Marichromatium purpuratum 984: one gene and its partner. The protein of the gene in region 2 interacts with the protein of the main gene of each other region in a pairwise test. Links are inferred from orthologs where the notes say so. Each region holds a gene or a part of one and is shown on either strand. Other genes may lie near its edges.

Evidence for each region. Proteins that work in one complex are often made in the same cells at the same time.
Region 1: the proteins of lpdA (region 2) and odhB interact in binary tests that used the Escherichia coli proteins (3 or more experiments, as listed by UniProt). The link is inferred for Marichromatium purpuratum 984 from one-to-one orthologs.

The regions. Positions count from the first base shown.
Region 1 is NZ_CP007031.1:2,853,676-2,856,674, reverse strand. It holds odhB (2-oxoglutarate dehydrogenase complex dihydrolipoyllysine-residue succinyltransferase), read right to left. Parts: upstream 2,129-2,999; coding sequence 872-2,128; downstream 1-871. Other genes in the region: MARPU_RS12380 (2-oxoglutarate dehydrogenase E1 component), read right to left, coding at 2,125-2,999; MARPU_RS12390 (flavin prenyltransferase UbiX), read left to right, coding at 168-803; mpl (UDP-N-acetylmuramate:L-alanyl-gamma-D-glutamyl-meso-diaminopimelate ligase), read left to right, coding at 1-117. UniProt on the Escherichia coli protein: E2 component of the 2-oxoglutarate dehydrogenase (OGDH) complex which catalyzes the second step in the conversion of 2-oxoglutarate to succinyl-CoA and CO(2).
Region 2 is NZ_CP007031.1:1,428,457-1,432,672, forward strand. What follows is about bases 512-3,419. They hold lpdA (dihydrolipoyl dehydrogenase), read right to left. Parts: upstream 2,858-3,419; coding sequence 1,166-2,857; downstream 512-1,165. Other genes in these bases: MARPU_RS16585 (hypothetical protein), read left to right, coding at 512-928; aceF (dihydrolipoyllysine-residue acetyltransferase), read right to left, coding at 2,972-3,419. Also shown: more of MARPU_RS16585, read left to right, coding at 1-511; more of aceF, read right to left, coding at 3,420-4,216. UniProt on the Escherichia coli protein: Lipoamide dehydrogenase is a component of the glycine cleavage system as well as of the alpha-ketoacid dehydrogenase complexes.

The sequences.
Region 1 (2,999 bases), 1.4 Mb from region 2 along the record:
GCGCGAGTGGGTGCCGAGGCGCGCCCCGGCGATCAGGTGCTGGTGATGAGCAACGGCGGTTTCGGTGGGATCCACCAGCGTCTGCTCGATGCCCTCGGGCGTGCCCGCGCGTCGTGACCACTTCCAGCGCACGGCAACCACTCAGTCAATCACGGGAAGATGCATCGATGACCCATGTTCCGAGCCAATGGCCGCAGACCGTCGCGGTGGCGCTGACCGGTGCCTCGGGGGCGCAGTACGGGCTGCGTCTGATCGAGACCCTGGTCGGCGCCGGGATGCGCGTCTATGTGATGGTCTCGCAGGCGGCACAGGTGGTGCTGCAGATGGAGCTGGGGCTGGAGGTGCCCTCGCGACCGGCCGAGGCCGAGCGCTTCTTCAGCGATCGCTTCGATGCCGAGGTCGGTCAGCTGCGGGTGTTCGGTCGTCAGCAGTGGACGGCGCCGGTGGCCAGCGGTTCCAACCCGCCCGATGCGATGGTGGTCTGTCCTTGCACCACGGGGACCCTCGCCAATCTCGCCGCCGGCATCTCCAACTGTCTGATCGACCGCGCCGCCGATGTCGCGATGAAGGAGCGGCGCAAGCTGATCCTGGTGGTGCGCGAGACGCCCTATACCAGCATCCACCTGGAGAACATGCTCAGCCTGTCGCGCAACGGGGTGGTGATCATGCCCGCCAGCCCCGGTTTCTATCACCGTCCGCAGCGCGTCGAGGCGCTGGTCGACTTCATGGTGGCGCGGGTGCTCGATCATCTCGGTGTCGAGCACGATCTGCTCGAGCGCTGGGGACGGGAGCTGGAGGAGTAGCGCGCCCCCTCGGGGCGGGGGGCGTGCAGTGACGTGATTGCGCGCCCGGTGCTGGGCGCGCTTTGGGGTCAGACCCCGAGCAACAGCAAGGCCGGGTCCTCGAGCAGCTCCTTGATCGCGACCAGGAACTGCACCGCCTCGCGGCCGTCGATGATGCGGTGGTCGTAGGTGAGGGCCAGATACATCATCGGCGCGATGACGATCTCGCCGTTCTCCACCACCGGGCGCTCCTGGATCTTGTGCATGCCGAGGATGCCGCTCTGCGGCGGATTGAGGATCGGCGTCGAGAGCATCGAGCCGAACACCCCACCGTTGGTGATCGAGAAGGTGCCGCCGGTCAGCTCCTCGTAGCTCAACGAGCCGCTCTCGGCCTTGGTGGCGAACTCGGCGATGCCGCCCTCGATGTCGGCCATGGTGAGCTGGTCGCAGTTGCGCAGGATCGGCACCACCAGACCGCGCGGCGAGCTGACCGCGATACCGATGTCGTAATAGCCGTGGTAGAGGATGTCCTCGCCGTCGACGGTGGCGTTGAGCACCGGGTAGCGCTTGAGCGCTTCGACCGTGGCCTTGACGAAGAACGACATCAGCCCGAGCCGCACTCCGTGCTGCTCCTCGAAGCGGTCCTTGTAGCGCTTGCGCAGGGTCATCAGCGCCGACAGGTTGACCTCGTTGAAGGTGGTCAGCATGGCGGCGTTGCGCTGCGCCTCGAGCAGCCGCTCGGCGATGCGCGCGCGCAGTCGGGTCATTGGCACGCGTTGCTCGGGACGTCCGGCCTCGCCGGTGAGGCTCGGCGAGGCCGGCGCCTGCTGCTCGAGCAGGTGCTCGTCGGTGGCCTCCGGGGCCTGGCGCTCGCGCTCGTCGAGGAAGGCGATGACATCGGCCTTCTGCACCCGGCCGTCCTTGCCGCTGCCGTGGATCTGGCTGGGGTCGAGCGCCATCTCCTTGACCAGTCGGCGCGCCGCCGGGGTGATGATCGGCTCGTGCGCGGGCGCCGGCTCCGGCGCGGCGGCCGGAGGCGTCTGGCGAGTCGGCGCCGCTGGGGCCGACTTGGCCGGCGCCGTCTTGGGGGCTGCCGGCGCGCTCGGTGCGGCGCCTTCGGCGATCACTGCGAGGACGGTGTCGAAGGTGACCAGCTCACCCTCCTTGGCCTTGATCTCGCCCAGGACGCCGTCCGCCGGCGCCGGGACCTCGAGCACCACCTTGTCGGTCTCCAGGTCGACCAGGGTCTCTGCCCGTGAGACGCGCTCGCCGGGCTGCTTGTGCCAGGTCAGCACAGTGGCGTCGGCGACGGACTCGGGGAGGGCGGGTACGCGGACTTCACTCATTGTGGCGGGATCCTTCTGTTCATGCTCGGGTTGAAACGACCGCTCAGCGCCTCGTCGATCAGGCGCTCGTGCTGCTCGACATGGGCCGCGCGATGGCCGACCGCGGGGGCGGCGGAGGCCGGGCGTCCCACGTAGTAGGGGCGCTTGCCGTCCTGGATCAGACAGTGGAAGCGGTGCTTGATCTGGTCCCAGGCGCCCTGGTTCTGCGGCTCCTCCTGACACCAGACGATCTCTTCGGTATGCGCGTAGGTCTCGATCACCTCGGCGAACTGACGCTTGGGGAAGGGGTAGAGCTGCTCGATGCGGACGATGGCAACATTGCCCAGGCCACGCGCGCGACGCGCCTCGAGCAGGTCGTAGTAGACCTTGCCGCTGCAGAACACCACGCGCTCGACCTCGGCCGGGTCGATCGTGTCGACCTCGGGCAGCAGCGGCTGGAACTGGCCGCTGGCCAGTTCCTCGAGCGAGGAGCCGGCGAGACGATGGCGCAGCAGGCTCTTGGGGGTCATCACCACCAGCGGCTTGCGATAGTCGCGGACGATCTGACGGCGCAGCAGGTGGAAGATCTGCGCCGGGGTGGTCGGGGTGCAGACCTGGATGTTGTGTTCGGCGCAGAGCTGGAGGAAGCGTTCGAGCCGGCCCGAGGAGTGCTCCGCACCCTGGCCCTCGAGCCCGTGCGGGAGCAGCATCACCAATCCACAGAGCAGTCCCCACTTGGTCTCGGCCGAGGTGATGAACTGGTCGATGACCACCTGGGCGCCGTTGGCGAAGTCGCCGAACTGCGCCTCCCACAGCGTCAACGCGTGCGGCTCGGCGGTGGCGAAGCCGTACTCGTAGCCGAGCACCGCCTCCTCGGAGAGGATCGAGTCGA
Region 2 (4,216 bases):
CGAGGCCGATGCAGCCGTTGCCGAGGAGGCCGCACCCGAGGCCGATGCAGCCGTCGCCGAGGAGGCCGCACCCGAGGCCGATGCAGCCGTCGCCGAAGAGGCAGCGCCCGAGGCCGATGCAGCCGTCGCCGAAGAGGCCGCACCCGAGGCCGATGCAGCCGTTGCCGAGGAGGCCGCACCCGAGGCCGATGCCGTCGTCGCCGAGGAGGCTGTTCCTGCAGCGCCTGCAAAACCGCGCCTGACCTCTGCGCCGACCCCGCCCTGGATGCGTCACATGACCCCGCTCTTCAAGGCTGAGCCTGAGGTGGTGGTCGAGGAGGTCGTGGAAGAGGTTGCGCCCGAGGCCGAGGCTGTCGAGCCGGCATCGACCGGTATCTTCCCGTCCTGGGTGCATGGTGTCGGTGCTGCCGCTCCGACGCAGGCTGCGACCCAGGAAGCCGTCGCCGAAGAGGCCGTGACCGAGGAAGCCGTCGCCGAAGAGGCCGTGACCGAGGAAGCCGCTGCCGAAGAGGTCGTGGCCGAGGACGTCGCTGCCGAAGAGGTCGTGGCCGAGGAAGCCGTCGCTGAAGAGGCCGCTGCCGAAGAGGCCGTGACCGAGGAAGCCGTCGCTGAAGAGGCTGCTGCCGAAGAGGCCGTGACCGAGGAAGCCGTCGCTGAAGAGGCTGCTGCCGAAGAGGCCGTGACCGAGGAAGCCGTCGCTGAAGAGGCCGCTGCCGAAGAGGCCGTCGCCGAAGAGGCCGTGACTGAGGAAGTCGCTGCCGAAGAGGTCGTGGCCGAGGACGTCGCTGCTGAAGAGGCCGTGGTCGAGGAGGCCGCTGCCGAAGAGGCCGTGGTCGAGGAGGCCGCTGCCGAAGAGGCTGCGCCTGCTGCACCGGCTCGCCGCTCGTTCGGTATCCTGCCCAGCTGGCTCCACTTCGACCAGCACTGATCGTCTGGTGGGGTCTGGAGCGATTCGGGCTCCGGACTCATCGGACCTGTCAGGGCCGAGGATCCTCGATCCTTGGCCCTGTGTCTTTCTGCCGTCCCTTCTTGACTCGACTCTGGTTCCTTGTCTTCGGGATCGCTGCCCAGTTCGCGCGTTCGGCCCTCGAAAGTCGCGCGCTGATCTTATCGCGCGGGCTCGATGACTCGTGACGCGCGTGCGCCACGAGTCGGCGATGTTCGCTCAGCGTTTCTTTGGTGGCAGCAGATCGGTGATCGAGCCGTGCGCCATCTCGGCGGCCAGCCCGATGGTTTCGTTGAGCGTCGGGTGGGGGTGGATGGTGAGGGCGATGTCCTCCATGTCGGCGCCCATCTCGAGCGCGAGCACCGCCTCGCCGATCAGTTCACCGGCGTTGGGACCGACGATCCCGGCGCCGAGGATGCGCTTGGTCTCGGGGTCGAACAGCAGCTTGGTCATGCCCTCGGTGCGATGGATGCCGAGCGCGCGGCCGCTCGCCGCCCAGGGGAAGACGCCCTTCTCGTAGGCGATACCCTCGGCCTTGGCCTTGGTCTCGGTCAGTCCCATCCAGGCGACTTCGGGATCGGTATAGGCCACCGAAGGGATGGTGAGCGGGTCGAACAGCGCCGGCTGGCCGGCGATCACCTCGGCGGCGACCTTGGCCTCGTGGGTGGCCTTGTGGGCGAGCATCGGGCCGCCGACCACGTCGCCGATGGCATGGATGTGCGGCACATTGGTGCGCATGTGCTGGTCGACCTTGATGAAGCCGTGCCGGTCGACCTCGACGCCCGCCGTCTCGGCGTCGATCAGCGCGCCATTGGGGCGGCGACCGACGGCGACCAGCACCTTGTCGTAGGTCTCCTCGCCGTCGTGCTTGCCCTCGAAGCGGACCTGGATGCCGTCATCGGCGGCGGTCATCGCCGCGACCTTGGTCTCGAGCATCAGCTTGCGATAGCGCTTCTTGGCGACCTTCTCGAAGCTGCGCACGAGATCGGCGTCGCACCCCGGCATCAGCTGCGACTGCAGCTCGACCACGTCGATCTCGGCGCCGAGCGCGGCGTAGACGGTGGCCATCTCCAGCCCGATGATGCCGCCGCCGACGATCAGCATGCGCTCGGGGATGTCGCGGATCTCGAGCGCGTCGGTCGAGTCCATCACCCGCGGGTCGTCGTGCGGGAAGCCGGGAATGGTCATCGGCGAGGAGCCGCAGGCGATGATGCAGTGATCGAAGCGCACGCGCCGCTCGCCCTCGGCGGTGTCGACGACGATGCGGTTGGGGCCGCTGAACCGGCCCGTGCCCTGGATGACCTCGACGCCGCGCTGCTTGGCCATGCCGGCCAGTCCGCTGGTGAGCTTGGCCACCACCTTGTCCTTGCCGGCGCGCATCTTGTCGAGATCGATCTCGGGGGCGGCGAAGGTCACGCCCATGGCGCCGAGTTCCTTGGCCTCGTCGATGATCGCGGCGGTGTGCAGCAGCGCCTTGGAGGGGATGCAGCCGACGTTGAGACAGACCCCGCCGAGGGTTGCGTGACGCTCGATCAGGGTGACGCGCTTGCCCAGGTCGGCGGCGCGGAAGGCGGCGCTGTAGCCGCCGGGGCCGGCGCCCAGCACCACCACCTCGGTGACCTGTTCAGCGGGGTCCGTGGTAGTGTCTGGAGCCGACTCCGAGCCTGCCGCCAGCGGCGCCAGGGTCAGGATGGTGGCGCCCTGCGAGACCCGGTCACCGACGCCAAGATGGATCTCCTGGACACGTCCGGCGGCGGGGGCGGGGATCTCCATGGTGGCCTTCTCGCTCTCCAGGGTGATCAGCGAGGTCTCCTGCTGCACCGTGTCGCCAGGGGCGACCAGGACCTCGATGACCTCCACGTCCTTGAAATCCCCGATGTCCGGGACCGTGACCTTGATGGTGTCGCTCATAGTGTGCTTGCTTCTCGATGGGCCGCGATGGGCGCTCTATGGGTGGTCGGGTTCGGCGCCTCATCCTATACGATCCCGGGGGCCAGGCGAAGGCTGACCCCGAGGATCAGGGGGTCACAGCAGCAACTCGCGGATGTCGCCGAGCAGCCCGCCGAGCAGGGTGGTGAAGCGGGCCGCATCGGCGCCGTCGACCACCCGGTGGTCGTAGGAGAGCGAGAGCGGCAGCAGCAGGCGGGGGACGAAGCGCTCGCCGTCCCACACCGGCCGGGTGGCGGCGCGGGAGACGCCGAGGATGGCCACCTCCGGGGCGTTGACGATGGGGGTGAAGGCGGTGCCGCCGATGCCGCCGAGGCTGGAGATGGTGAAGCAGCCGCCCTGCATCTCGTCGGGGCGCAGGCGTTGGGTGTGGGCGCGTGCGCCGAGATCGGCCAGCTCGCCGGCGAGGGTGCGCAGCCCCTTGCGATCGACGTCGCGCACCACCGGCACCATCAGCCCGTTGGGGGTGTCGACAGCCACGCCGATATGGGTGTAGTGCTTGTGGATGAGATGCTCGCCGTCGGCATCGAGCGAGGCCTTGAGCAGCGGCATCCGGGTCAGCGCGGTGGCCACCGCCTTGAGCAGGAAGGGGATCAGGGTGAGCCTGACCGAGGCGTCGTCGGGGTCGGTCTTGTGGGCGGCGCGGAAGGCCTCGAGTTCGGTGATGTCGGCCTCGTCGAACTGGGTGACATGGGGGATGCCGGTCCAGCTCTGGTGCAGGTGGCGCGCGCTGATCCTGCGGATGCGTCCGAGTTCGACCCGCTCGACGGGGCCGAATCGGCCGTGGTCGATCGTCGGCGCTGGCGTCGTGGCGGTCGTCGCCGGCGAGGCGGCGGAGTGACTGGACGGCTCGACGGTGGTGAGGCTGCGCTTGACGAAGGCGCGTACGTCATCCTTGAGCACACGCCCCTTGGGGCCAGAGCCCTTGACCACGTCGAGATCGACGCCGAGTTCGCGGGCAAAGCGCCGTACCGCCGGGCTGGCGTGGGCCTTGCGCCCTCGGGCGATTGCGGCGACGTCCTCCGGGCGTGGCAGCACCGGGGCCTTGCGCGGCGCCGTCTCGCCCGGCTGCGGCGCGGTGGTGGGCGCGGCTGGTGGCGTGTTGTCGGTGTTCGGCCGCGTCGGCTCGGGCGTCGCGGGCGCGTCGGTCTCGGCGGGGGCATCGGCGCGCAGCATCAGGATCAGGTCGCCGGTGTTGAGGGTATCGCCGACGACGACCGCCAGCTCGCTGACCACCCCAGCGGCGGGGGCGGGGATCTCCATGGTCGCCTTGTCGCTCTCCAGGGTGAGGATGGATTGCTCCGCCTCGACGCGGTCGCCGGG